4 regions of the Cellulosimicrobium sp. BMG9.23 genome follow, and region 1 is predicted to be linked to each of the others. Evidence: predicted binding sites of a transcription regulator. Region 1 holds the regulator's gene; each other region holds the start of a gene.

Region 1 (7,084 bases):
CTGCTGGTCGGACGCCATCGCGTTCTCCTCGTCCTCGGGGTCAGGTGGGGTCGGCCGGGATCAGGACTCGGCCGACGTCAGATGCTCAGGGTGCCCGACGGCGCGGGCCCACCGCCAGCCTCCCCCACGCCCGGCCGTGACGCCACTCCTTTCCGGGCTCCCCGGCTCGGGTAGCGTCGTGGACGTGGCCGACACCGCTCCCGACGACGCACCCGTCACCGGTTCCCGCGACCTGCCCCGTCGACGGCTGGGCCGGGCCGGGCTGACGCTCCCCACGGTCTCGCTCGGGCTGTGGCAGAACTTCGGCGAGGCCGACGCGTTCGCGACGCAGCGGGAGATCGTCCTGCACGCCGTCGACCGCGGCGTGACGCACCTGGACCTCGCGAACAACTACGGTCCGCCGGGCGGGGCAGCGGAGTCCTCGCTCGGTCGTCTCCTCGCGCGCGAGCTGCGTCCCGTCCGCGACGAGCTCGTCGTCACGACGAAGGCGGGCTACCGCATGGGATCCGGGCCGTACGGCGAGGGCGGCTCGCGCAAGTACCTGCTGACGTCGCTCGACGCGTCGCTGCGCCGGCTCGGCCTCGACCACGTCGACGTCTTCTACAGCCACCGCTTCGACCCGACCACCCCGCTCCACGAGACCGTCGGAGCGCTCGCGACCGCGGTGCGCTCGGGACGCGCGCGGCACGTCGGGATCTCGTCGTACTCCGCCCGGCGCACCCGCGAAGCGCTGCAGGTCGCGGCCGAGCTCGGGGTCGAGCTCGTCGTGACGCAGGTCTCGTACTCGATGCTCAACCGGTGGATCGAGGTCCCCGACGAGACGGGCGAGAGCGTGCTCGACGTCGCGGCGGACGCCGGCCTGGGAGTCGTCGCGTTCTCGCCGCTCGCGCAGGGCATGCTCACGGACCGCTACCTCCACGGGACGCCGCGCGGCTCGCGCGCGGCCCGTGGCGGACCGCTGCGCGACGAGTTCCTCTCGGATGACAACCTCGAGCACGTGCGCCGCCTCGACGCGCTCGCCCGCGCGAACGGTCGGACGCTGGCCGCCACGGCGATCGCCTGGGCCCTGCGCGACGAGCGGGTCACCTCGGTGCTCCTCGGTGCCAGCTCCGCACGTCAGCTCGACGACAACCTCGCCGCCCTCGACGCGCCGGCGCTCACCGACGAGGAGCTGCGCGCGGTCGAGTCGGTCCCGTCCGACACCGGGATCAACCTCTGGGCGTCACGCTCGAGCGACCTCTGACCTCCCGGGGCCCCTCGGCAACCACCGGGTCGGGGCAACCACCGGGTCGGGGCAGCCACCGGGCCAGGTCAACCACCGGGTCAGCGCGTCGGGGATCCCGCCACGTCCGCCCCGCCGGCCTCGTCGGGGTCGCCGAGACCGCGAGCCGAGCGCTCGTCGAGCTCTTCCCTCCGGCGGGCCGCGGTCCGCTCCTCGCGCTCGACGCGCAGCGACGTGATCGCGCTCTCGAAGTCCTCCAGGGAGTCGAACGCCTGGTACACGCTCGCGAACCGCAGGTAGGCCACCTCGTCGAGCTCGCGCAGAGGGCCGAGGATCGCGAGGCCGATCTCGTACGCGTCGAGCTCGGCGCTCCCGCTCGCCCGGATCGTCTCCTCGACACGCTGGGCCAGCAGGGCGAGGTCGTCCTCGTTGACGGGCCGCCCCTGGCACGCCTTGCGGACGCCGTTGACGATCTTCTCGCGCGAGAAGGGCTCGGTGACGCCGGACCGCTTGACGACGGACAGGCTCGCCGTCTCGATCGTCGTGAAGCGACGTTGGCACTGGGGGCACTGACGCCGGCGACGGATCGACGCACCGTCGTCGGACGTCCGCGAGTCGACGACACGCGAGTCCGCGTGGCGGCAGAACGGGCAGTGCATGACGGCTCTCCTCGACTGGGTCCCCGGCACCTCGCAGGGCGAGGGCGGCGCGACGAACGTATGACGCCGCCCCACGACGGTGCAACACGCCGACGCCCGACGACACCCGACGACACCCGACGACGCAGCAGATGCGGGAGCTGAGCGGAGCCTGGAGACGCAGAACGGGGGCGACCGTTGCCGGTCGCCCCCGTCGGGACGCCCCCGTCCCCATCTCGCGCGCGACTCGCCTCGCGCGCGCCGACGTGCTCACGGGTCGCGGCTGACCGCGGACCCCGCCTCCTGCCCGGCCCCCCAGCCCGGCGAGTGAGGTGACACTAACTTAGGGCGACCTAAACCTGGAGCGCAACCCCAGGCGCACAGGCGGACGCCTCCGGGGGCGTGTCGTAGGTCACACCGGCGACACGGCTCACGCGTCGACCGGGAGCAGCAGCCGCTGTCCGGCCTGGAGGCCCGACGACGGCAGGCCGTTGAGCTCGACGATCCGGGCCACGACGTCGCGCACGTCCTCGCCGGGCGAGGCGAGGGCTGCGGCATGGTCCCACAGGGTCTCGCCCGCCGCGACCACGTGGACCCGGACCTCCTCGGGCTCCCCCGCCGAGCCCGCGACGGCGCTGCCCACGCGGGCGCCCAGCACGACCAGGAGCGCCAGGAGGGCGACCAGGACGATCCGCCCTCGCAGCGTGAGCCGCAGCGGTGCGTCGGGCGAGACCTCGTCGCGGGGCCTCGTCCCGCCGTGCCCGACCCGGGCGCGCTGGCTCTGCTGCCCGAGCCGGGCGCGCCGGCCGTACCGGCCGCGCTGGGTGCGCTGGTCGCCCAGGGCTTCGATGCCGCTACACGTCACACTCGTCATCACTACCTCCGTCCCTCGCCGGCGCCGGAGCGCCTTCCCCGGTCGCTCCGACCCGGCGAGGTTGCGTCGTCGACCCGATGCCGGATCGAACACCTGTGCGTAGAACACCTGTACGAAGGTCTACCACGATCCGCCCACGGAGTCGAGACATGCTCGAACAGATGTTTGATTCGTGGTGCGCTCTCCCCTAACCTGGGACCAGGTCGGTTCGCCGGACATGTCCACGACAGGTCTGGCCCGGAACGCCTCCCGCCTGGGACGACGCACCGGATCAGGTCGACCGGTGCCCCGGCCGCGCCGTGGGCACCACCGACGAGGAGAGCGGCGTCAGGTACGGAGTGCAGGATTTCTCCGGCCGGGGCGTCGACCGCGAGGCGACGAGGGCGGAGACCACGATGGCGGGACGAGGCAGGGACACGAGTGCGGGGCTCGCCGAGGTGCGCGAGCTTCCTGACGGCACGGCGGGCAGCGACGGCCTGACCCCACGACAGCGCCTGGTCCTCGACACGATCCGCTCGTGCGTCGAGCAGCGCGGCTACCCGCCGAGCATGCGGGAGATCGGTGAGGCCGTCGGCCTGACGAGCCCGTCCTCGGTCAAGCACCAGCTCACCACGCTCGAGCGCAAGGGGTACCTGCGTCGGGACCCGAACCGTCCGCGCGCCATCGAGGTCGTGCAGCCGGACAGCGGCCGCCGTGCCGCTCCTTTGGTCCGCGTCGCCGACGAGCAGGTGCACGACGAGGCGCACCCTGCGCCGTCGTACGTCCCCGTGGTGGGCCGGATCGCCGCGGGCGGGCCGATCCTCGCCGAGCAGGTCGTCGAGGACGTCTTCCCGCTGCCGCGCCAGCTCGTCGGCGACGGCGAGCTCTTCCTCCTGCGGGTGCAGGGCGACTCGATGATCGACGCCGCCATCTGCGACGGGGACTGGGTCGTCGTACGTCGGCAGAACGTCGCGGAGAACGGCGAGATCGTCGCCGCGATGATCGACGGCGAGGCGACCGTCAAGACGTTCAAGCGGGGCGACGGGCACGTCTGGCTCGTGCCCCACAACGCCGCGTACGAGCCGATCGCCGGCGACGACGCACAGGTTCTCGGGCGCGTGGTGTCCGTCCTGCGCAGCCTCTGATCGCGGGGCTGCCCGGATCCTCGCGGGCCGTCGCAGCCTGAACGGCCCCGCGACGACGGGCCGGTGATCCCTCGCCGGGGATCACCGGCCCGTCGTCGTGCGGTGCTCCTACAGGCCGAACTGCCGCGCGACGGCGCGCAAGGACTCCGCCGAGCTGCGGAGACCGGCCAGCTCGGCGCCGGAGAGCGGGACCTCGACACGCTCGCTCGCGCCCCGGCGGTCGATGAGCGTCGGCAGCGACAGGCACACGTCGTCGATCCCGTAGTCACCGTCCAGGAGCGTCGAGACGGGCAGGAGTCGGTGCTCGTCGCCGAGGACCGCCTCGATGATGCGGATCCCGGCGAGGCCGACGGCGTAGTTCGTCGCGCCCTTGCCCTCGATGATCCGGTAGGCGGAGTGGACCACCTCGTGCGCGATCTCCTCGCGCGCGTCCTCGGACAGCGGAGGGTGGCCCGCGATCCCGGGCCAGTCGAGCAGGGGGACGCCGCCGATCGTCGCCGAGCTCCAGAGGGGGATCTCGCTGTCGCCGTGCTCCCCGGCGATGTAGGCGTGGACGTTCTGGACCGCGACGCCGCAGTGCTGCGCGACGAGGAAGCGCAGGCGCGACGAGTCGAGCACGGTGCCGCTGCCGAACAGGCGTTGGGGCGGCAGGCCGGAGAACTTCAGCGCCGCGTAGGTGACGATGTCGACGGGGTTCGTCACCATGACGTAGACGGCGTCCGGCGCGACCTCCACGAGCCCCGGGAGGATCGTGCGCATGAGGCCGATGGTGCCCTCGGCGAGGTCGAGGCGCGTCTGGCCCTGCTTCTGCTTCGCCCCCGCCGTCACCACCACGACGTCGGCGCCCGCGCACACCGCGACGTCGTCGGATCCCTCGACCTTCGCCATCGGCATGAACTGGATGCCGTGCTGGAGGTCGAGCACCTCGGCCTCGACCTTGGCCCGGTTGACGTCCAGCATGGCGACGGTCCGGGCCGCACCCCGCATGAGCGCCGCGTACGCGAGAGTCGACCCGACGGCTCCGGCCCCGACGATGGCCAGCTTCGTGGTCCGCGCTCCTGCCCGCGAACCCTGGCCTCCACGGCTCTCGTCACGGGTGGGCAAGGTGGTGCCAGCGTCGCTCATCGCGCCTCCGTCTCGTGGTCTTCGCTCAGCCTAGGGCGGCGAGGCGCCTCAGCGCAGCGGCAGCGACCTCGCGGTCGGTCGTCTGCCAGAAGCCAGGCATCGAGCGCGTGAGGAACGTGCCGTAGCGCGCCGTGACGAGCCGGGGGTCGAGGACCGCGACCACGCCGCGGTCGGTCGTCGAGCGGACGAGGCGCCCCGCGCCTTGCGCGAGCAGGAGCGCCGCGTGCGTCGCGGACACCTGCATGAAGCCGTTCCCCCCGGCGGTCTCGACGGCGCGGGCGCGCGCCGAGCGCACGGGGTCGTCGGGCCGGGGGAACGGGATGCGGTCGATGAGCACGAGCTGGCACGACGGGCCGGGGACGTCCACGCCCTGCCACAGGGACAGCGTCCCGAAGAGGCACGTCGCGGGGTCGTCGGCGAACTCGCGCACGAGCGTGGGCAGCTGGTCGTCGCCCTGGCACAGGACGGGGACGTCGAGCCGCTCGCGCATCGCCTCGGCGGCGGCGACGGCCGCCCGCCGCGACGAGAACAGGCCGAGCGTCCTGCCACCCGCAGCCTCGACGAGGGCGGCGATCTCGTCGAGCTGGTGCTCGGTCGCAGCCTCCCGTCCGGGTGTCGGCAGGTGCTTCGCGACGTAGAGGATGCCCTGGCGCGGGTAGTCGAACGGGCTGCCGACGTCGAGGCCCCGCCAGGACGGCGCCTCCTCGCCGTCCGACGCGCCCCCGCCCAGCCCGAAGGTGCGCGCGACGGCGTCGAAGGCCCCGCCGAGGGCGAGCGTCGCGGACGTGAAGACCCCGGTGCGCTCGGTGAGGAGGTGGGTCCGGATGAGACCTGCGACGCCGAGCGGCGCCGCGTGGAGCCGGCTCGCGCCCTCCCCGAACCGGTCTGCGGTCCAGCCGCCCTCGCCCGGCCGCGAGCACCAGAGCACGTCGTGCCCCGTCGGGTCGCCGGCCATGCGCTCGGCGACCTCGAAGAGCTGGAGCATCGCCGACTGCGCCATCTTCAGCCCGGTGTCCGGCGTGGCGGGCTTCTGGACGCCCGTCTCGGGCTTGAGCCGTGAGAGCACCTCGCGGGCCGCGTCGCGGACGGCCGCGACGGCGTCGCGTGCGCCGTCGGGCAGCCCGTCGGGGAAGCGTTCCGCGGGCAGGGCGCCGACGACCGTGCCGAAGGCCGCGGAGGCGGCGTCGAGCGCGTCGGTCGTGGCGCCACCGTGCCGGCGCGCGAGGCGCGCGGCGCCCTCGATGGCGGGGACGGAGAGATCGACGGTCGCGGCCGCCGTCACGCGGTCGGCGAGCTCGTGCGCCTCGTCGACCACGAGCACGTCGTGCTCGGGCAGCACGCCCGGCGAGCCCATCGCCGCGATGCCGAGCATCGCGTGGTTCGTCACGACGACGTCCGCCTCGCGGGCCGCGGCCCGCGCCTTGTCCGGGAAGCACTCCGCGAGGAGCGGGCAGCGCTGGCCGAGGCACTCGAGCGCGGTCACCGAGACCTGGCGCCACGCCTTGTCGCTCACGCCGGGGACGAGGTCGTCCCGGTCACCGGTCGTCGTCTCCTGCGCCCACTCGCGCACGCGCACGATCTGTTCGCCGAGCGACGGCGCCGCGCGACCGTCCGCACGCGCCGGCGGGTGGTCGGTCGCGCCGGCGGTCTCGCCGGGCAGGTCGAACAGCGTCGGCTCGTCCGTCGGGTAGCCGCCGGCGACCTTGTGGACGCACACGTAGTTGTGCCAGCCCTTGAGCAGCGCGATCGAGGCCGGTCGGGGCAGCTCCGCGCCGATCGCGTCCGCGACGAGCGGGAGGTCCCGGGTGATGACCTGGCGCTGGAGCGCGAGGGTCGCGGTCGAGACGACGACGCGCTCGTCGGTCGCGACCGCGTGCCGCACGGCGGGGACGAGGTACCCGAGGGACTTCCCCGTGCCGGTGCCAGCCTGGACGACGAGGTGCTCACCGCTCCCGATCGACCCGGCGACCGCACCGGCCATCGCGTGCTGCCCGTCGCGGCGCGCGCCGCCGAGCCTCCCGACGGCGAGGTCGAGCAGCGTGTCGACGTCCGGCACGCCGGCGAGCGTCGCCGCGTCACGGGCTGCCGCGTCAGGAGAGGG
Region 2 (7,084 bases), on a different contig from region 1:
ATCACGATCGGGGTCCTCGCCCTGCAGGGCGACGTGCGCGAGCACCGCGCCGCGCTCGAGTCCGCAGGTGCCCGCACCGTCGGCGTGCGCCGACCCGAGGAGCTCGCGCAGGTCGACGGGCTCGTGCTCCCCGGGGGCGAGTCGACGACCATCGACAAGCTCCTGCGGATCTTCGAGCTCGACGAGCCGCTGCGTGCCCGCATCGCCGAAGGGCTGCCGGTCTACGGCTCGTGCGCCGGCATGATCCTGCTCGCCGACCGCATCCTCGGCGGCACGGCCGACCAGCGCACGATCGGCGGGCTCGACGTGACCGTGCGGCGCAACGCGTTCGGCCGTCAGGTCGACTCGTTCGAGACGGACCTCGCCGTCGCCGGGCTGCCCGGGGACGAGCGCTCGGTCCACGCGGTGTTCATCCGCGCACCCTGGGTCGAGGACGTCGGACCGGGCGTCGAGGTCCTGGCGCGCATCCCGGACGCGAGCACGCCGGGGATCCCCCACGCAGCCGCCGGTAGGATCGTCGCAGTACAGCAGGGATCGCTGCTCGCCACGTCGTTCCACCCGGAGATCTCCGGCGACGCGCGCGTGCACGAGCGGTTCGTCCAGATCGCGAAGGGGTAGGAACGCATGTCAGGGCACTCCAAGTGGGCCACCACCAAGCACAAGAAGGCGGCCATCGACGCCAAGCGCGGCAAGCTCTTCGCGAAGCTCATCAAGAACATCGAGGTCGCTGCCCGCACCGGCGGCGGTGACCTGGCCGGCAACCCGACGCTCTTCGACGCCGTCCAGAAGGCGAAGAAGTCGTCCGTCCCGAACGACAACATCGACCGCGCGGTGAAGCGTGGGTCCGGCGAGGGCGCCGACGCCGTCGACTATCAGACGATCATGTACGAGGGCTACGGCCCGAACGGCATCGCCGTGCTCGTCGAGTGCCTCACCGACAACAAGAACCGGGCCGCGGCCGAGGTCCGCACCGCGTTCTCGCGCAACGGCGGCAGCCTCGCCGACCCGGGCTCGGTCTCGTACCTGTTCTCGCGCAAGGGCCTCGTCGTCGTGCCGAAGGGTGACGGCGTCACCGAGGACGACGTGATGCTCGCCGCGCTCGACGCGGGCGCCGAGGACGTGACCGACCAGGGCGAGGTCATCGAGGTGCTGTGCGAGGCGAGCGACCTCGTCGCCGTCCGCACCGCCGTCCAGGACGCCGGGATCGAGTACGACTCCGCCGACTCCGTGTGGCACCCGTCCATGGAGGTCGAGGTCGACGCCGACGGCGCGCGCAAGATCCTGCGCCTCATCGACGCGCTCGAGGACAGTGACGACGTGCAGAACGTCTATGCGAACTTCGACGCGTCGGACGAGGTCATGGCGGAGCTCGAGAACGACGACTGACGTCTCGCTCGACCGGCAGGTCGGTCGACGGCAGTCGTGGTCGGGAAGGCCGGACGGGCGGGGTGCGCGCGGTCTACCATCCGCGCCCTCGTTCCTCGGGCGCTCCCGCCAGGCCCACCACGACCGCGCGCACCCCGCCCGACCGTCCCGCGTCCGGCCGGCGGTATCCGGGGGGCATCTGCAGCCCACGGTCCGCCGATCGCCGGTCCGCCTGGTCGTCCGGCTCGCCGGCAGCGTGGCTCGCGGGAAGGGGCGCTCCGTCGTGAAAGGGTGACGGGGTGCGCGTGCTCGGAGTGGACCCTGGACTGACCCGGTGCGGCGTGGGGGTCGTGGACTCGCGGCCCGGGCGCAAGGCGGAGATGGTGGCCGTCGGGGTGCTGCGGTCGGATCCCGAGCTCAGCGTGGACCTGCGGCTGCTGCGGATCTCCGAGCGGATCGACGCGTGGCTCGACGAGCACGTGCCCGACGTCGTCGCGGTCGAGCGGGTCTTCGCGCAGCACAACGTCGGGACGGTCATGGGGACGGCGCAGGTCGCCGGGCTCGCGATGGTCGGCGCCGCGCGGCGCGGTGTGCCGGTCGCGCTGCACACGCCGTCGGAGGTGAAGGCTGCGGTGACGGGGAGCGGGCGGGCCGGCAAGGAGCAGGTGCAGCGCATGGTCGCGAGCATCCTCGGGCTGGCCGAGCTGCCGAGGCCCGCCGACGCCGCCGACGCGCTCGCGCTGGCGATCTGTCACCTGTGGCGACCCTCCGGTGCGCTGCAGGGCGGGGAGCGGCACGAGCTCACCCCCGCCCAGCGCGCGTGGGCGGCCGCCGAGCGCACGGCGCGCCGCACGCCGAGATAGCGACCACCCGTCGAGGTAGCGATCCCCGGCACGGTCGGCACGTCGTCGTGCACGGTACGTCGCTACGTCGGTGGCGCGACGCCCGGGCGGGTCCCGTGTCGGTCGGGCGGGGCGTGGGCGCGCCTTGCTAGAGTGACCGCGGTCGTACGGGTGTTCGACGACCGCCCCCTGTCCAGATCTTGATCCGACCGACGGCTCGTGCGGGCCCGACGGAGAGGAGCCCCGGTGATCGCGTCGCTGAGCGGGACGGTGGCGAGCGTGCAGCTCGACCGGGCGGTGCTCGAGGTCGGGGGCGTGGGGTACCTCGTGCACGCGACGCCCGCGACGCTCGCGACGCTGCGCGTGGGCGAGGCCGCGCGGCTCGCCACCAGCCTCGTCGTGCGCGAGGACTCGTTCACGCTCTTCGGCTTCGCGGACGACGACGAGCGCTCCGTCTTCGAGACCGTGCAGACCGTGAGCGGGGTCGGCCCGCGTCTCGCGCTCGCGATGCTCGCGGTGCACACGCCCGACGTGCTGCGGCGCGCCGTCGCGGGCGCGGACATCGCCGCGCTCGTGCGCGTCCCGGGCATCGGGAACAAGGGCGCCCAGCGCATCGCGCTCGAGCTCGGCGACAAGCTCGGTGCGCCGACCGGGGCCGATGCACCTGCCGCAGGGTCCGCGGCCGGCGCGGCGGCCGCCGCCGAGGACCGGCGGGACCAGGTCGTCGAGGCCCTCGTCGGCCTCGGCTGGAACGTCAAGGCCGCGGACGACGCGGTCGCGACAGTCCTCGCCCAGGCCGGGGTCGACGTCGTCGAGGCCGCCGACGTGGCGGGCGCCCTGCGCGCCGCGCTGCGCGTGCTCGGCGGGCAGAGGGGCTGACGATGGCGGACTTCGACCGGGTCGGGGCGGGCGCGTACCCCGAGGACGGCTTCACCTCGGAACGCATCGTCGCGGCGGGCGCCGACGACCTCGAGCGCGCCGCCGAGGCCGCACTGCGCCCCCGGCGGCTCGAGGAGTTCGTCGGGCAGCGGGTCGTGCGCGACCAGCTGTCGCTCGTGCTGGAGGCGGCGCTCGCGCGGGGCAGCGCGCCGGACCACGTGCTGCTCTCCGGGCCGCCCGGGCTCGGCAAGACGACCTTGGCGATGATCATCGCGGCCGAGCTCGGCGCCTCGTTGCGCGTGACCTCGGGGCCGGCGATCCAGCACGCGGGCGACCTCGCCGCCGTGCTCTCCTCGCTCGAGGAGGGGGAGGTGCTGTTCATCGACGAGATCCACCGCCTCGCCCGGCCCGCCGAAGAGCTGCTCTACATGGCGATGGAGGACTTCCGCGTCGACGTGGTGGTCGGCAAGGGCGCGGGCGCGAGCGCGATCCCGCTGAGCCTGCCGCCGTTCACGGCGGTGGGCGCGACGACGCGCGCGGGCCTGCTGCCCGCGCCGCTGCGCGACCGGTTCGGGTTCACGGGTCACCTCGACTTCTACTCGGGAGAGGAGCTCGAGCGTGTGCTGACGCGTTCCGCCGGGCTCCTCGGCGTCGCGCTCCACCCCGACGCGGCCCACGAGATCGCCGGCCGTTCGCGCGGCACGCCCCGCATCGCCAACCGCCTCCTGCGCCGCGTGCGCGACTGGGCGCAGGTCCGTGGCGACGGCAGCCTCGACCTGCGCGCCGCGCGCGCCGCGCTCGAGGTGTACGAGGTGGACCCCATCGGGCTCGACCGGCTCGACCGCGCCGTGCTCACGGCGCTGTGCACCCGGTTCAACGGCGGCCCGGTCGGGCTGACGACGCTCGCCGTCACGGTCGGCGAGGAGGCCGAGACGGTCGAGACCGTCGCCGAGCCCTACCTCGTGCGGGAAGGGCTGATCGGACGGACGCCACGGGGTCGCGTCGCGACGCCGGCCGCGTGGGCGCACCTCGGGCTGACGCCACCGCGCAACGGTGGGACGCTCTTCGACGGCTGACGGCTGACGGCTGACGGCTGACGGCTGACGGCTGACGGCTGACGGCTGACGGCTGACGGCGGGGCCCGCGCTCGCACCGGTCGCGGAACGCTCGTGACGGCCGTCACAGGACGGCCCGGGAAGGGCCTAGACTGGACGGACCTGCGGGGAACTCCACGACCGAACGGCTCGTTGGGGAACCGTGCGCGCGCGCCTAGACTGCCGCGCAGAACCCCGCCGACGAACAGGACACGTGAGACCCCGTCATGGATATCAGCTTCATCCTCATCCTCGCCCTCGCGGCCGGTGCGATGTTCCTCATGACCAGCCGCACCCGCAAGCAGCAGCGCGAGGCCCAGAACTTCCGCTCCGAGCTCGCTTCGGGCCAGGAGGTCATGACGGGTTCGGGGATGTTCGGCACGATCGTCGACGTCGACGAGGAGGCGGACATCATCACCATCGAGTCCACGCCCGGCGCGCAGACCCGTTGGCTGCGCGCAGCGATCGCCAAGCGCGTCGACACGCCCGTCGAGGAGGAGGTCGAGGAGGAGTCTGCCGAGGGCGAGGAACCGGCCGCGCCGGCCGCCGCGTACGGCAGCGCGGCTACCATCTCCTCCGGCTCGTCGAAGGACGACGCCGACGACCTCGTCGTCCCCGACGACCTGTCCGGCCTCACCGACGAGCAGGCGGACAAGGACCGCGACCGTCGCGACGAGGGCACGGACAGCAAGTGACCACCCGCCGGCCGCACGCGCGGCCGGACTGACGCGATGGGCCCTCGGGCCCATCGCACTCGCACGAGAAGAGACGGACAGTTGGCCACCAGCAGCACACGAGCGAGGCCCGTACGGACCCTCGTCTTCCTGGGCGTCCTCGTGGTCGCCCTCTTCGGGAGCCTCTTCGCGGGGACGAAGCTCGACCCGCAGACCGCCGACGACCCGGGCGGCGCGAGCCTCACCCCGGGTCTCGCGCTGGACCTCGAGGGCGGCACGCAGATCATCCTCGAACCCGTCACGACCGACGGTTCCGAGGTGACGCCCGAGGCGATCAACGAGGCGATCAACGTCATCCGCCAGCGCATCGACGCGCAGGGCGTGTCGGAGTCGGAGATCACCCGGCAGGGTTCGGGCAACATCGTCGTCGGCATCCCCGGTGAGCCGAGCCAGGAGACGATCGACCTCGTCAGCCAGTCCGCCCAGATGCGGTTCCGCCCCGTGCTCACGGTCGGCGCGCCGACCGCCACCCCTGCGGAGGAGGCACCCGCCGACGGCGCGACCGAGGACGGCGCGGCCACCGACGGCGCCGCTCCCGAGGCGACCGAGTCGGCCGACGCCCCCGCCGACGGGGCGACCGACGGCGCGACGGAGGCCCCCGCCGATGAGGCGACGGAGGGTGCCACGCCGGGCACGGAGGACGCGGAGAGCGTCCGCCCCGAGAACCCGAGCGACCTGGCGCAGATCACCCCCGAGATCCAGGAGCAGTTCGACGCGCTCGACTGCACGGTTCCCGAGAACCTCGTGGGCGGCGACAGCGGCCCCACCGACAGCGCGTTCGTCGCGTGCTCCGCGGACGGACTCGCCAAGTACATCCTCGGCCCGGTCGAGGTCGAGGGCACGGACATCGCGAACGCGAGCTCCGGGCTGCGCGTCGGCCAGACCGGTGCCGTGACGAACGAGTGGGTCGTCAACCTCGAGTTCGACGGCGAGGGCACCTCGCAGTTCCGCGAGGTGACGACGCGGCTCACGTCCCTGCCGGCCCCGCAGAACCAGTTCGCGATGGTCCTCGACGGTCTCGTCATCTCGGCGCCCGTCTCGCAGGTCCCCATCCCCGACGGCAAGGCCGAGATCTCCGGGAGCTTCACGCGCGACAGCGCCGCGACCCTCGCGAACCAGCTGAACTTCGGCTCGCTGCCCCTGACCTTCGAGGTCCAGAGCCAGCAGCAGATCTCGGCGACGCTCGGGTCCGAGCAGCTCCAGAAGGGCCTGCTCGCCGGCGCGATCGGCATGCTGCTCGTGGTGGTCTACTCGCTCCTCCAGTACCGCGTGCTCGGGCTGGTCACGGTCGCGTCGCTCACCGTCGCCGGGCTCCTCGCGTACGGGATCATCACGCTCCTGTCGTGGACGATCGGCTACCGCCTCTCCCTCGCGGGCGTGGCCGGCCTCATCGTCGCGATCGGTATCACCGCCGACTCGTTCATCGTCTACTTCGAACGTATCCGCGACGAGCTGCGCGACGGTCGCACGCTCAACTCGGCGGTCGAGAAGGGCTGGGAACGTGCACGCCGCACGATCCTCGCCTCCGACGCGGTGAACTTCGTGGCGGCGATCGTGCTGTACTTCCTCGCCGTCGGTGGCGTGCGCGGCTTCGCCTTCACGCTCGGGCTGACGACGCTCATCGACATCGTCGTGGTCTTCCTCTTCACGCACCCGCTGATGCAGCTCCTCGCGCGCACCAGGTTCTTCGCGACCGGCCACCCGTGGTCGGGGCTGGACCCGCGTCGCCTCGGGGCGCGCAGCATCCGGTACGCGGGTCGCGGTCGGGTCGCGACCACGCCCGGGTCGAGCAGCACCGTCGAGGACGCGCCGTCGTCCCCGGCGGAGCAGGAGGTCACCCCGGCACGCACCCTCGCCGAGACGCCCGCCCGCGAGACCGTCGCGGCAGGCGTCGGTGGCGGTGACGGGCCACGCATGACGATCGCCGAGCGGCGTGCCGCACAGCGGCGGGCAACCACCGAGGGCACCGTCGAGGACCAGCCGTCCGAGGCGCCGTCGTCCACGGGTGAGAACGAGGAGAAGCACTGATGGCCAGCGGATTCGCCCAGTGGGGCAACGACCTCTACACCGGTCGCCGGTCCTACGCCATCGTCCCGCGGCGCAAGCGCTACTTCGTCGCGGCGATCGTCGCCGTCGTGCTGTCGCTCGCGATCATCGGCGTCCGGATGGC
Region 3 (7,084 bases), on a different contig from region 1:
GCGCGCCGGCCGTCGCGCGGTACTCGTCGAACGGGACGACGAAGCCGTCGGGCACCGCCGCACCCGCACGCAGCAGGACGCCGAGCGCGGCCGCCTTGCCGCCGCTCGTGCTCGCCGTGGCGTCCCGGAGGGGAACGATCATCCCGCATCCTCTCAACAAGACGTTGACAACATTGTGTTGATTGTGCAGGATCGACGGCATGACGGGCAAGGACGACGCCGCGCGGGCCGATCACCGCCAGGCGCGACGCGAGCAGGACGCGCGCGAGCAGGTGCTCGCTCTCGGCGCCGACGCCCTCGGCGAGCGCCCGTGGCGCCCGGCGTCCGTGCCGCCGTCGGCCGTGGACCTCGCGCAGTTCGCGCTCTGGCGGTCCACCGACCTGGCTCCTGACGGCGTCCTCGCCGCGCTCGCGCTGCTCCCTGCCGCACGCGCCGAGGTCGAGGGGCTCGAGGCGGGCCTGCTGTTCACCGCGCGCAGCGCGGGCCTGACCTGGGCCCAGATCGCCGACGCGACGGGATTCAACTCCCCCCAGGCGTGCCAGCAGCACTACGGGCGTCTCACGGCCAGGCGTGGTGCCGCCTCGTGACCCACGACTCGGCCACCGACCTCCTGGTCCTGCACGCCGTGCGGATCCTCGGGTTCGCCGACTCCGCCGCGATCGCCGGCCGCTTCGGGCTCGACCCGGCGGTCACGGTCGACCTGCTCCGGGACGCCGCGGCGCGCGGCTGGGTGGACCACGCCGCCTTCGCGGGCCTGGAGGGCTGGTCGCTGATCGGCGCCGGCAGGGCCGAGAACGAGCGTCGCCTGGCGGCGGAGCTCGCGAGCACCGGGGCGGGCGACGAGATCCGTGCGGTGTACCGCGAGTTCCTGCCGCTGAACGCGAGGCTCCAGCGTGCCTGCACCGACTGGCAGCTGTACCCCGCCGCGGGCGACCGGCTCGCCGTGAACGACCACACCGACCCCACCTGGGACGGCCGCGTCCTCGACGAGCTCGACGCGCTCGCGCAGGCCCTCGCGCCGCTGGTCGCCCGCCTGCGGTCCGTGCTCACCCGGTTCGGCGGGTACGACACGCGGTTCTCCGGTGCGTCGGAGCGTGCCCGCGCAGGGGACGGTGGCTGGGTCGACCGCACCGACGTCGACTCGTGCCACCGGGTGTGGTTCGAGCTCCACGAGGACCTCGTCGCGACCCAGGGTCTCGACCGCGGCGTGCACGCCTGACGTCGGCATCGAGACGGGCATGCGGCGGGCAGGGGTCGGTGCGGTCGGGGGACGGGGTGGTCAGGGGACGAGGGTCGCGAGGTCGTCGACGACCTCGACGCCCGGCAGTCGACCGAGCAGCGCGCCCGGCAGGAGCAGCTTCGAACGGCGCACCCCGCTGCCGATCAGCGCGAGCTCACCGTCGGTCGCGACGCGCGCGTCGACGAGGACCCGCCATCCCTCGGGCAGCCCGACCGGCGTGATGCCGCCGTACTCCATGCCGGACTCGGCCGTCGCGCGGTCGGTCGGCAGGAACGACGCCTTGCGCACGTCGAGGAGCTTGCGGAGGCGCGTGTTGACGTCGGCGCGCGTGTGCGCGCGCACCACGGCGGCGGCGACGCGCTCGTCGCCCGCGCGCGAGCCGCCCACGACGACGCAGTTCGCCGACGCCTCGACGGGCAGCGCGAACGTCTCGTTGAGGGTCGCGGTGTCCGCGAGGCCGGGGTCGATCTCGGTGACCGCCACCAGGGCGACGACGTCGGGGTCGACGTCGGCCCAGCGGCGCAACGCGTCCGCCGTCACGGGTGCGACGAGGTCGAGGTGGTCGAGAGCGGGCTCCCAGCGCAGGGAGCCGAGCGTGGGCAGGGCGGGGGCGTCCATGGGTCCTTCCGGTGGTCGGCAGAACGGCGCGGCGTCCGGCCGGAGGGCGGTCATGCGGCGGCGGTCAGTCCTGCGCCTGGTGCGTCACGGTCAGGGTCGCGCGGGCGAGCGTGCGGAACAGCGCGTTGAACGCTACCGCGGTCGGCGTGGCGTCGGGGCCGAGTCCCGCGGTGTCGGCGAGCGAGTCGACGTCGAGGGCGTGCACGGCGAACACGTAGCGGTGCGGACGGTCCCCGGCGGGCGGCGCGGCGCCGGTGTAGCCCGGCTCGCCGCCGTCGTTGCGGACCTGGAACGCGCCGTCGGGCAGGCCGGAGCCGTCGGGGGCGCCGGCGCCGCTCTCGAGCGACGTCACGGTGGCGGGGACGTCGGCGACCGTCCAGTGCCAGAAGCCGGCGGGGGTCGGGGCGTCCGGGTCGAAGCACGACACGACGAACGAGCGCGTGCCCTGCGGGGCGCCGGACCACGCGAGAGCGGGGGACCGGTCGCCCTCCGCGGCGACGTGCGCGGCGGGCATGGGCTCGCCGTCGGTGAGGTCGGTGCTCGTGAGCGCGAAGGACGGCACCGCGGGGAGGCGGTCGTAGGGGTCGGGGGCGGTCGGACGGGAGTCGAGGTCCACAGAGGTCATGGCCACATCGTGCCGAACCGGACGGTCACAGGCATCTCGCGGAGCGCGGCGCCGGGTCCGGAGAAGAGTGAGGCTCAGGTGGAGGTCGAGGGTTCGGGGACCACGCGGAGAACATTCGAGCGGTGGTCGAGGGTTGACGAGGAGCATTCGGACGAAGGCGACGACCCGCCCCTGCGGAGTTGACAGGGTCGCCGGGGCGGTCGAACACTGGAGATGTTCGAACATCTGTTCGAACTCGGCTTGTCCCCCTGGGACGGCGCGGTGAGCACGAGCAGGACCTGGAGGCGAGATGACCGTCCTCGCCGATCCGGCCGAGCGCCCGACGCCTCCGGTCGGCCCGACGGCTCCGGCCGCAGGCCGGGCCGATCGCGCCGCACTGGCCCGGGCCGCCCTGCGCCGGGCGGAGGAGCGGGCCGGCGTCCGCCACCACGACCGCCGTCGCCCTCTCGCGACGCCGCCCCTCGCTCCCGTCACGCCCGTCGCCGTCGTCCACGACCGCGCCACCGACGTGCGCACCGCCGTGCCCGACGGGCGCACCGACGCGCGGACCGTACCCACCGTGCCGGCGGTGCGCGTCCCGCCGCGCGAGCCGTCGCGGACGACGGCGCCCGACGAGCGGTCGTGGCCCGTGCAGGACGCGCTCGCGCCCCTCCTGCCCACCGGCGCGCTCCAGCGCGGCACGGTCCTCGCCGTGCGCGGCTCGACGAGCCTGCTGCTCGCGCTCGTCGCGGGCGCGTCGGCGGCCGGGGCGTGGACGACGGCGGTCGGTCTGCCCGACGTCGGGCTGCTCGCCGCCGCGGACGCCGGCGTCGACCTCGGCCGCCTCGCGCTCGTGCCGCACCCGGGGCCGGACGCCGCGGTCGCCCTCGCGGCGCTCGTCGACGGGATGGACGTCGTGGTCGTCGGACCGGCGGCGACGCTCGTCGACGCCGACCGTCGTCGCGTCGTCGCGCGGGCGAGGGAGCGCGGCACGGTGCTCCTCGCCGCGACCACGTGGCCCGGGGCGCACGTCGCGCTCACCGTGACGGGCGGGGCCTGGTCGGGCGCCGACCACGGCGCGGGCTGGCTCCGTCGCCGCACGCTGCACGTCGAGCGCGCGGGGCGCGCGGGCGCGGCGCGGCCGGTCCGCCTCGAGGTCGAGCTGCCGCTCGGCCGCCGGGACTGGCCCGCGTACCTCGTCGAGCGCGACGGCGCGACGGCGGACCCCGCGGACCGGCGGACGGCCGACGACCAGGTCGCCCTGACGCAGCGCACGGACCGGCTGAGGCTCGTGGGATGACCGGCCGCCCGACCCGTGGGCCGCGCCGGGCCTCCGAGCAGGCCGGGCAGGCCGCGACCGACGTGGGCAGGGCGCCCACGCGCACCGCCGCCCTGTGGGTCCCGGACTGGCCCGTGCTCGCCGCGATGGCCGTCCGCGAGATCCCCGCGCACGTGCCGGCCGCGACGCACGACGGCCGCCGCGTCGTCGCCGTCTCGGCCACCGCGCGGGCCGCCGGGGTGCGCCGGGGGATGCGGCGCCGTCGGGCCCGCGAGTGCTGCCCCGAGCTCGAGCTGCTCGACGTCGACGACGCGCGCGACGCCCGCGAGTTCGAGCCCGTGGCGCTCGCGGCGGAGTCCGTCGTCGCCGGGCTGGAGATCACCCGGCCGGGCCTGCTGCTCCTGCCCGCCGCCGGCGCGAGCCGCTACCACGGCTCCGACGCCGCGCTCGCGGAGGCGCTCGTGGCGCGCGTCGTCGAGCGCACGGGCCACGAGGCGCAGGTGGGCGTCGCGGACGGCATCCTCGCGGCGGTGCTCGCCGCGCGCTCGTCGGTGACGGTGCCGCGGGGCGAGGCCGCGGCGTTCCTCGCGCCGCGCCCCGCGTCCGACCTCGTCCACGTCGCCACCCGGCCCGACGTCGCGGTCGCGGTCGCCGAGCTCGTCCAGCTCCTCGACCGCCTCGGCGTCCGCACGCTCGGCGCGCTCGCCGCCCTGCCCGCCGCGACCGTCGAGGGGCGCTTCGGCGAGACCGGCGCGTGGGCGCACCGCCTGGCGCGCGGCGAGGACCTGCGCCCGCCCGCCCGTCGGCGCGTCGAGGCGGACGTCGCCGTCGCCACCGAGCTCGACCCGCCCGCCGAGCGCGTCGACGTCGCGACGTTCGCCGCGCGCCGCCTCGCGGAGGACCTGCACGACCAGCTCGTTACCCGGTCCCTCGTCGCCGGGAGGCTGCGCATCACCGCGCGCACCACCGAGGGCGACGACCTCGAGCGCACGTGGCGCCTCGACGGCCCGACGGGCGTCCTGAGCCCGGCCCGCATCACGGACCGGGTGCGCTGGCAGCTCGAGGGCTGGCTCACCACGTCCTCGCTCCGGGCTGCCGGGCGGTCCGGCGGTGCCGCCGCCGTGCCCGACGGCGCACCCCTCGCGCGCCTCGCCCTCACCGCCGAGGAGGTCGTCCCGGCGGGCGCCGAGCAGCCGCGCCTGTGGGGCGCGTCCAGCGGCGAGGACCAGCGTGCCCACCGTGCGCTCGGTCGCGTCCAGGGGCTGCTCGGCGGCGACGCCGTGCTGCGCGCGCGCGTCCAGGGCGGCCGCGACGCGACCGACCGCGTCCACCTCGCCCCGTTCGGCGAGGACGTCGCGCTCCCGCGCGACCCCGCCCGGCCCTGGCCGGGCGCGCTGCCCAGCCCGGCGCCCGCCGTCGTGCCCACCGCGCCGCAGGACGTCGTCGTGCTCGACGACGCCGCGCGCCCGGTCGTCGTCGACGCGCGCCTCGCGATGAGCGGCGAGCCGGCGACCGTGCGGTGCCCCGCGGACGAGGCGACCGGGACGGACCGGCGGGCGCCGGAGAGGACGGACCGACCGCTGCCGGAGGGCGCGGGGGAGGAGCGCGTCGTCGTCGACTGGGCCGGGCCGTGGCCCGTCGCCGAGCGGTGGTGGACCCCCGCGCCCCGCCGCCGCGTCCACCTCCAGGTGCTGCTCGACGACGGCCGCGGGCTGCTGCTCGCGAGCACGCGCGGTCGCTGGACCGTCGAGGGGGTGTACGACTGATGGCCGCCCGCCCGCCCGCCCGTCCAGGAGCCCGGTACGCCGAGCTGCACGCCCACTCCGCGTTCAGCTTCCTCGACGGCGCGTCCCATCCCGAGGAGCTCGCCGCCGAGGGTGCGCGCCTCGGGCTGTCCGCGCTCGCGATCACCGACCACGACGGCCTCTACGGCGTCGTCCGGTTCTCCCAGGCCGCCGCGAAGGTGTCGCTGCCCACCGTCTTCGGCGCGGAGCTGCACCTGCCGGTCCCGGCCGGCTCCGGCGTGCCCGGAGAGGCGGCCGGAGGCCCGGTCGGGCGCGGGGCGCAGCGCGGGAGACGCGCGCCGTCGGGCGCACCGGTGCTCGACCCGCCCACCGGCGTGCCCGACCCGCGCTCCACCCACCTGCTCGCCCTCGCGCGCGGGCCGCAGGGCTACCGGAACCTGTCGCGCGCGATCGCCACCGCGCACCTCGCGACCGGGACCAAGGGCGCCGCCGACTACCGGCTCGAGGAGCTCGGGCACGAGGCCGACGGGCAGTGGCTCGTCCTCACCGGGTGCCGCAAGGGCGCCGTGCGCCGGGCGCTCGTCACCTCCGGGCGCGCGGAGGCCCGTCGCGAGCTCGACCGGCTCGTCGCCGTCTTCGGCGCCGGGAACGTCGCCGTCGAGATCACCGCCCACGACGACCCGCGCACCGCCGACCTGCACGACGCGCTCGCCGACCTCGCCGCCGACGCGCGGCTCCCGCTCGTCGCGACGACCGCCGCCCACTACGCCCGGCCCCGCGACGCCGACCTCGCAGGGGCGCTCTCGGCCGTGCGCGCCCGGTCGTCGCTCGACGACATGGACGGCTGGCTGCCCGGCGCCCCCACCGCGCACCTGCGCTCCGCGGCCGAGATGCTGGCGCGGCACCGCCGGTACCCGGAGGCGGTCGCGACCGCGGCGGCGCTCGGCGACGAGTGCGCGTTCGACCTGAGCCTCGTCGCACCCCGGCTCCCGCCCTACCCCGTGCCCAAGGGCCACACCGAGGCCACGTGGCTGCGCGAGCTCGTGCGGCGCGGGGCCGAGGGGCGGTACGGGCCACGTCCCCGGCCCGGCGAGAGCGAGCGCGTGCCCGGCGCGTGGCGGCAGATCGACCACGAGCTGAGGGTCATCGAGGACCTCGAGTTCCCCGGGTACTTCCTCGTCGTCTACGACCTCGTCGAGTTCTGCCGGGTCAACGGCATCCTCGCCCAGGGCCGCGGGTCCGCCGCGAACTCCGCCGTCTGCTACGCGCTCGGCATCACCGCCGTCGACGCCGTGAAGCACGGCCTCCTGTTCGAGCGCTTCCTCGCGCCCGAGCGCGACGGCCCGCCCGACATCGACGTCGACATCGAGTCGGAGCGGCGCGAGGAGGTCATCCAGCACGTCTACGGGAAGTTCGGCCGCACGCACGCCGCGCAGGTCGCGAACGTCATCTCCTACCGTCCCAAGTCCGCCGTGCGCGACGCCGCGCGGGCGCTCGGGTACGACGTCGGGCAGGCCGACGCCTGGAGCAAGTCCATCGAGCGCTGGGGCTCCCTGCGCGGACCGGACCCGTCGTCACCGGCGGCGGACCGCGCGGCC
Region 4 (7,084 bases), on a different contig from region 1:
GATCGAGAGCCGAGGCTGGACTCAGGCCGACTTCGCGGCCGTGCTGGGCCGACCAACGCAGTTCGTCTCGGAGATTGTCACGGGCAAAAAGGAGATCACGCGCGAGTCCGCTGCCCAGATTGGCGTCGCTTTGGGCACCTCCGCTGAGACCTGGCTCCGGATGCAGGATCAGTACCTGCTGTGGAAGCAGTCCCGCAACACCGAGACTCAACAAAAGCTCGACGACGTGCGCCGTCGGGCCGCCCTAAACAGCAAGGGCCCGATCGCGCTCCTCCAGAAGCGCAAGATCCTCACCGGACGCTCGCTTGACGAGTTGGAATCTGAGGTCCTCGACCTCTTCGAGATCCCGTCGCTAGAGCACGAATCCCGCTTCGTCCTTGCCGCTCGCCGCAGCAACGGCAACGAGGCCATCTCGCCGGCGCAGAAAGCGTGGGTGGCTTGTGTCAGGCGCAAGGCCCGTCAGAACGTCCCGTCAGCGCCACTCTCGGAGGCGGGCCTTGAGAAGTTGGGCGCCGCGCTTCCTCAAGCGCTGCGTCGGCCTGAGGAGTTCAGCAAGCTCCCCCAAATCGCCGCCCGAGCTGGTGTTAGTCTGGTGTACGTCGAGGCATTCCCAGGAGCGAAGATCGACGGCTGCGCGCTATTCATCGACGGCATGCCCGTGATCGGTCTTTCGGGCCGCGGCAAGCGGCTCGACAAGATCCTCTTCACGCTGCTTCACGAGATCGCCCACCTCTCGCTCGGACATGTCACGGAAGACTCGGTGATCGTCGAAGCCATCGATGACGATCATGACGACGAAGCGTCAACAAGCGGCACGAAGGAGCACGAGGCCAACGCTCTAGCGGGGAAGTGGATACTCCCCGAAGGGCTGCCCGAGGTTCCTCAGCGGATCGGGGCGCCCTGGGTCAACGGATTCGCCGCCACACTCGGTGTTCACCCGATTGTTGTCGTCGGACAACTACAGAAGCGCGGCGTACTTGAGTGGCGTACGACGCTTGCGCGCAACGCACCGAGCGTGTCCGACGCACTTGAGTCCTGGTGACCGGCAATCTCCGTCGACATCGTCCGACGTCACATCTGCATGTCCGCAAACCGTTGGTAATGGCCCTGGAACGCCACAGTGATGGTGTCCGTCGGGCCATTACGGTGCTTGGCGACGATCAGGTCTGCCTCGCCCGCGCGTGGTGACTCCTTCTCGTAGGCGTCCTCACGGTGCAAGAGGATCACCACGTCAGCATCCTGCTCGATGCTGTTGTGGGCAGCGATCCCGTTGGCGATGAAGTTGTGCCCGTCGAGCACCGTGGCGTCGAAGACCTGCTTCTCCCCCATCGGCTCGATCGCGACCACCTCGTCCCACAGCAGGTCGTTGACGGCCATGATCTCGAGTTCCTCGCTCTCGAGCACCGCCGCGATCTTGCCGAGCCGGTGCCGGGAGGGTGCGTTCTTCCACAAGGCGCTCCCGCAAAACTGGGTGCCGATCGCCGAAGCGAACTCCCGGTGCGTCATGCCACGCTCGACGAGAATCCCGCGCACGTCCTCCCAGACCTGGCGAGGCACGGTGTCGACATTGGTGTTCGAACGCGTATCCCGGATGATCGCCAACAACTTCTCGGCGATGTCGCCGCGGTCTCCGTGCACGCCGATCTCTTGGAGGAACCGGCGCTGGTCGTCCACACCACTGACATCGAGCGTGAAGCCGGGGCGGTAGTCGCCCTTGAGCGTCGTCCGGCGTAGCCGCGTCGAGATGCCGAACCGGAGCAGGAGCCGCGACAGGCCGTCGACGAGTTCACGCGAGGTGGAGGCGTAGTAGATACGCCCGCTGCGTCCGTTCTTGTTCACCGTCACCGAACCGTCAGTGGCCCAGATGTGTTTGATGAAGAGCGCGATCTGACGCTTCGGCAGGTGGAAGACGCTCGTCGGGATGAACTTCTCGTGGCTCCGCGCGCCGAACAGACCCATCTCGTCCAGCCACTCGGCGATCGGGTTCCGTCGACCGCGGGCGAGCCGGAACGGCGCCGGGAGCCGGAGGGTCGTCACACGGGCAGCGGCGTACTCATCACGGATGGGGGTGATCCCGAACGCCGTCGCCGCGTCGCTGACGGCCGTGAGGTTTCGCTCGTCGATCGAGGCGTAGCGGATCGGCTGACGCTTGACGAACGACCCGTCACCGAGGAGATGAGCCAGCATGACGACCTTCCGGTCGTCCCACTCGGCGTTCCGCTCGGGTCCGGGGACGTGGCGCGGCACGCCGATGCGCGAACCCACCTCGAGCTCTCCGAGCGGCGTCCACCCGTCATAGGTGAGGAACGGGTGGTTCGCCGTCGCCTCGATCTCCTTGCCGGACGCGAGCCGCATCCGGAAGACGGGCTTCACGCCCGTCGGGAACACGTGCGTGAGGTGCCGGCGCACGTACTGCAACCGGTCGTTGAGCGCCCACACCGGGACGTCCTTGGCGTTGAGGGCGAAGAGCTCCCCCATCGTCGTCTCGGCACCCGTGTCCGCACGCAGGATCTTCGTGTCCTCCGTCAGGCAACCCGACTCACGAAGGTCGCTCATCTGCGGCTTCTTGTCGCCGCGCTGTTCAGGACCACGGTTCAGCTGCGAGATCGCGATGACCGGCACCTCGAGCTCCTTCGCGAGCAGCTTGAGTGCGCGAGAGAACTCCGAGACCTCCTGCTGTCGCGACTCGACGCGCTTGCCGGAGGACATGAGCTGGAGGTAGTCGATGACGACGAGCTTGAGGTCGTGCCGCTGCTTGAGCCGCCGGCACTTCGCGCGGATCTCCATGAGCGACATGTTGGGCGAGTCGTCGATGAACAGCGGCGCCTCGGCGACCTTGCCCATCGTGCCGGCGAGCTTCTGCCAGTCGCCGTCGTCCATCTTGCCGGAGCGCATGCGCGTCAGCGGCACCCGTGCCTCGGCGGCGAGCAGACGCATGGTGATCTCGTTGCGGCTCATCTCCAGGGAGAAGATGACGGACGCCATCTGGTGGTGCACCGCGGCATGTGTTGCGACGTTGATCCCGAGCACGGAGTTGTGCGTCGGCACCATCGACCGACCCGCCAGGTACAGGTGGGAGGGGTGCTCGACCTCGACGCAACGCACCGGCACCGACTCGACCCGCCGCACGTCGACGACGAAGCGCGACGTCAGCCTCGCCGTACCCGGGCGCCGCCGCTCCTTGTGGGCGAGGCGCTTGCGCTCCAGCGCGAAGACGTCGTCATCTGTCGTGAAGGTGATCGTGTAGGCCGTCGATGACGCCTCGCTCCGACCCTTCACCGCCCTCGTTGACCAGCCCGTGCGATAGCCGAGCGTGTGCACCAGCTCCCGCGTCTCGGACGCGAGGCGCTCGTTCGTCAGCGTGATCTGCACGCTGCCCGTGGGATCCACCGTCCCGTCCGCGTCCAGGAGGCCCGCCAGCAGCTCTCGTCGCTGGGCCTCACTGGCCCGCAGGTACGGCTCCGGAATGCGCGACGTCGCCGCCTCACCGAGGGCACGCAGCTGCTCGTCGGTCGGCTCCGTCGAGTAGCCCAGGCCCTCGATCCGCATCGCGATCTCGGGATCGGCAGAGGTGAACTCTGCCCGACGTGAGCTCCCGTCACCCAGCCAGACGCCCAGCGCGTAGGGGTGGATCGGCAGCTCGGCCTTCGGGAGATCCAACGGGCCAGCCGTCGCGACCGAGTGGTTCACCCGCCGTTCCGCCGTCGCGCACCGCACCGTGGCGGCGAGCTCCTCGGTCGTCCTCACCGACGAAGACGGTGTCTCGCCACCGCGCACCACGCGACGCTGCGCACGGGTCGAGGTCACCCACTGGTGCTGCGCGTCCGCGACGATCACGGTGCCGTCGTCGAGCTCGACCTCGTAGCACGGGCGGTCGACCATCACCTCGGTGGCGGCGACGACCCGCGTCGGCGCCCCGTCGGCCGCGACGAGCAGGTCACCGACCGCGACGTCGCCCATCGTCGTCCAGCCGGACGGCGTGGGGAGCGGCGTGTCCAGGGCGAGGGCCTTGCCGATGGCCGGACGCGCCGCGACGACGATCATCTGGCCCGGATGCAGGCCGTTCGTCAGCCGGTCGAAGTCGGAGTAGCCGGTCGGCACGCCCGTCATGCCCTCGCCACGCCCCTGCGCGGCCTCGATCTCGTCGAACGTCGGGCCGAGGATGTCGGACAGCGGCGCGTAGTCCTCGGTCGTCCGGCGCTCGGTGACGGCGTAGACCTCGGCTTGGGCGTTGTTGACGATCTCGTCGACGTCGCCGCCGTCGGTCGCGTACCCGAGCTGGACGATGCGCGTCCCGGCCTCGACGAGGCGGCGCAGCACGGCCCGCTCGCGCACGATGCGTGCGTAGTACCCGGCGTTGGCGGCCGTCGGGACGCCGGCCATGAGGTCGTGGATGTACGGGGCGCCGCCGATGCGCTGCAGCTCGCCGCGCTTCGTCAGCTCGGCCACGACCGTGATGGCGTCGGCCGGCTCACCGCGCCCGTAGAGGTCGATGATCGCGTCGTAGACCAGCTCGTGCGCCGGGCGGTAGAAGTCGTTGCCGCGGATCTGCTCGATGACGTCGGCGATCGCGTCCTTGGAGAGCAGCATGCCGCCGAGGACGCTCATCTCGGCCGCGACGTCCTGAGGCGGCGTGCGGTCGAACCCGGACGACCGGGATCCCCCGTAGCTCTCCTCGAGCTCGTCGATCGACATGCGCCCCTCGTTCCCCCGGGGACACGGCCCTCTCGGGGGCGCCCCGGGCATCGCCCGCGTCGTACACGTGTTCTACAGCGGGCCACCCACACGACTGTCCCGGTGGCCGCACCTCCTGTTCCCGACAGGCACGACCCCGCGACACTAGATCCGCCTCCGGAGCACCGCAAACGTGCCTGTGCACAGGCCGGTGGACAGACAGGGGGCAGCCTGTGGACACAGCCCCTCATGCTGTGCACACCCGGTGGACAACCATGTGGACAACGAGGGGATCTCCCTGTGTACAGGACCCCGCAGCCCGCCTGACCAGCCGTTTCATTACCCTCAGGGGTGTGGACGAAAGAAAGTTCGACGACACGCCGACGACACGCCGATCGCTCCTCGACCGGCAGATCCTCGCCCTCGCCGTGCCGGCACTCGGCGCCCTCGTCGCGGAGCCGCTCTTCGTCCTCGTCGACTCGGCCGTCGTCGGACACCTCGGCACCGCGCAGCTCGCCGGGCTGTCCCTCGCCTCGACTCTCCTCGTCACCCTCGTCGGCCTCTGCGTCTTCCTCGCGTACGCGACCACCGCGGCCGTCGCTCGACGCCTCGGCGCCGGCCAGGAGCGCGAGGCCCTGCAGTCCGGCGTCGACGGCCTGTGGCTCGCGCTCGGCCTCGGGATCCTGCTGGCGAGCCTCCTGTGGATCACCGCGCCCTGGGCGGTCGGCGCGATGGGCGGCACCGGAGACGTCGCGGAGCACGCCGTCGTCTACCTGCGCTGGTCCGCGTTCGGCCTCCCCGGCATGCTGCTCGTCCTCGCCTCGACCGGCGTCCTGCGCGGCCTGCAGGACACCCGCACCCCCCTGTGGGTCGCCGCCGGCGGCGCGACCGCCAACGCCGTGCTCAACGTCGTCCTCGTGTACGGGGTCGGCCTGGGGATCGCGGGGTCCGGCATCGGCACCGCGGTGGCCCAGCTCGGCATGGGCGCGATTCTCGTCGCGGTGGTCGTGCGCGGTGCCCGACGGCGCGGCGCGGGTCTGCGCCCCGCGGCCGGTGGCATCTGGGCCAACGCGCGCGCGGGCACCCCGCTCTTCGTCCGCACCCTCTCGCTGCGCCTCGCGATCCTCCTCACCGTCTTCGTCGCCACCGGCCTCGGCGAGGTCACCCTCGCCGGCTACCAGGTCGTCGCGTCCGTCTGGGGACTCGCCGCGTTCGCGCTGGACGCGCTCGCCATCGCCGCGCAGGCGCTCGTCGGCCACGGCCTCGGCGCCGACGACGTCCCTCGCGTCCGCGCGGTCCTGCGCCGCACGCTGCAGTGGGGTGTCGCGGCCGGGGCCCTCCTCGGTCTCGTCATGGCAGCCGGCGGCTGGTGGTTCGCGCTGCTCTTCACGTCGGATCCCGACGTGCGGACCGCCGTCGCCCTCGGCATGGCCGTCTGCGGCCTGCTCCTGCCCATGGCCGGCTGGGTGTTCGTCCTCGACGGTGTCCTCATCGGCGCCGGCGACGGCCGCTTCCTCGCCTGGGCCGGCATGCTGACGCTCGTCGTCTACGTCCCGGTCGCGCTCGCCGTCCGGCACTGGGCGCCCGACGGCGCAGCGGGCCTCGCGTGGCTCTGGCTCGCTTTCGCGGGGGTCTTCATGGCCGCGCGCGCCGTGACCACGGGCCTGCGCGCCCGCGGCTCCCGCTGGATGGTCACCGGCACCGCCTGACCCGCGAGGTGTCAGCACCCCACGGGTCCCTGAGCCTGCGCAGCGCTGACAACCCTGAGGGCCCTCGAGCTGTCAGCACCCCACGGGTCCAGAGGCCGGTGCAGCGCTGACAACGCGCTCGCCGGATCAACGCAGCACGAAGGCCCGGCCCCTCCGGAGAGGGACCGGGCCTTCGACGTCCGAGCCCGAGGGCTCAGAGGTACCGCTCGATCAGGCAGCGACGACCTTCACCGCGACGGTCGCGGAGACCTCGGGGTGCAGGCGGACGGAGACGGTGTAGTCCCCCGTCGACTTGATCGGCTGACCGATCTCGATCTTGCGCTTGTCGACCGACGAGCCGGTAGCGGCGACCGCGGACGCGATGTCCGACGTCGTCACGGCACCGAAGAGACGACCGGCGGCGCCGGCCTTCGCCTCGACGACGACCGGCTTCGACTGCAGTGAGTCACGGATCGCCTTCGCGTCGTCGAGCGACGCGATCTCGCGGGTCTTGCGCGCCTTGCGGATCGCGGAGACCTGCGACTCGGCACCCTTCGACCACGGCGTGGCGAGCTTGCGCGGGACGAGGTAGTTGCGGGCGTACCCGTCCTTGACCTCGACGACGTCGCCGGGCTCACCGAGACCGGTGACCTCGTGCGTCAGGATCAGCTTGGCCATGAGTTCTTCCCCTTCCCGCTCAGCGAGCCGTCGACGTGTACGGC

The links. Region 1 encodes LexA, which represses DNA repair genes until DNA is damaged. Its sites were predicted from a motif close to TCGAACANNTGTTCGA; they were not measured.
Positions count from the first base shown of each region.
Region 2: the regulator LexA is predicted to act here: its motif matches at 2,371-2,386, upstream of ruvA (Holliday junction branch migration protein RuvA).
Region 3: the regulator LexA is predicted to act here: its motif matches at 2,701-2,716, upstream of imuA' (DnaE2-dependent mutagenesis accessory factor ImuA').
Region 4: the regulator LexA is predicted to act here: its motif matches at 4,755-4,770, upstream of AC4H2G_RS04615 (replicative DNA helicase).

Region 1 is NZ_JBZGBZ010000010.1:139,823-146,906, reverse strand. Features, by position in the region: gene AC4H2G_RS18340 (DUF5302 domain-containing protein) at 1-18, opposite strand, end outside; gene AC4H2G_RS18335 (aldo/keto reductase) at 185-1,243, shown strand; gene nrdR (transcriptional regulator NrdR) at 1,324-1,881, opposite strand; gene AC4H2G_RS18325 (LysM peptidoglycan-binding domain-containing protein) at 2,291-2,734, opposite strand; gene lexA (transcriptional repressor LexA) at 3,130-3,858, shown strand; gene AC4H2G_RS18315 (L-lactate dehydrogenase) at 3,967-4,983, opposite strand; gene AC4H2G_RS18310 (ATP-dependent DNA helicase) at 5,009-7,084, opposite strand, start outside.
Region 2 is NZ_JBZGBZ010000008.1:203,756-210,839, reverse strand. Features, by position in the region: gene pdxT (pyridoxal 5'-phosphate synthase glutaminase subunit PdxT) at 1-618, shown strand, start outside; gene AC4H2G_RS15645 (YebC/PmpR family DNA-binding transcriptional regulator) at 625-1,386, shown strand; gene ruvC (crossover junction endodeoxyribonuclease RuvC) at 1,665-2,228, shown strand; gene ruvA (Holliday junction branch migration protein RuvA) at 2,454-3,086, shown strand; gene ruvB (Holliday junction branch migration DNA helicase RuvB) at 3,089-4,162, shown strand; gene yajC (preprotein translocase subunit YajC) at 4,408-4,875, shown strand; gene secD (protein translocase subunit SecD) at 4,957-6,942, shown strand; gene secF (protein translocase subunit SecF) at 6,942-7,084, shown strand, end outside.
Region 3 is NZ_JBZGBZ010000006.1:43,556-50,639, forward strand. Features, by position in the region: gene AC4H2G_RS10955 (PEP/pyruvate-binding domain-containing protein) at 1-142, opposite strand, end outside; gene AC4H2G_RS10960 (DNA-binding protein) at 201-587, shown strand; gene AC4H2G_RS10965 (transcriptional regulator) at 584-1,219, shown strand; gene AC4H2G_RS10970 (YbaK/EbsC family protein) at 1,280-1,858, opposite strand; gene AC4H2G_RS10975 (YbhB/YbcL family Raf kinase inhibitor-like protein) at 1,923-2,483, opposite strand; gene imuA' (DnaE2-dependent mutagenesis accessory factor ImuA') at 2,773-3,762, shown strand; gene AC4H2G_RS10985 (DNA polymerase Y family protein) at 3,759-5,507, shown strand; gene AC4H2G_RS10990 (DNA polymerase III subunit alpha) at 5,507-7,084, shown strand, end outside.
Region 4 is NZ_JBZGBZ010000003.1:66,724-73,807, reverse strand. Features, by position in the region: gene AC4H2G_RS04620 (HigA family addiction module antitoxin) at 1-1,042, shown strand, start outside; gene AC4H2G_RS04615 (replicative DNA helicase) at 1,072-4,695, opposite strand; gene AC4H2G_RS04610 (MATE family efflux transporter) at 4,950-6,383, shown strand; gene rplI (50S ribosomal protein L9) at 6,594-7,040, opposite strand; gene rpsR (30S ribosomal protein S18) at 7,060-7,084, opposite strand, start outside.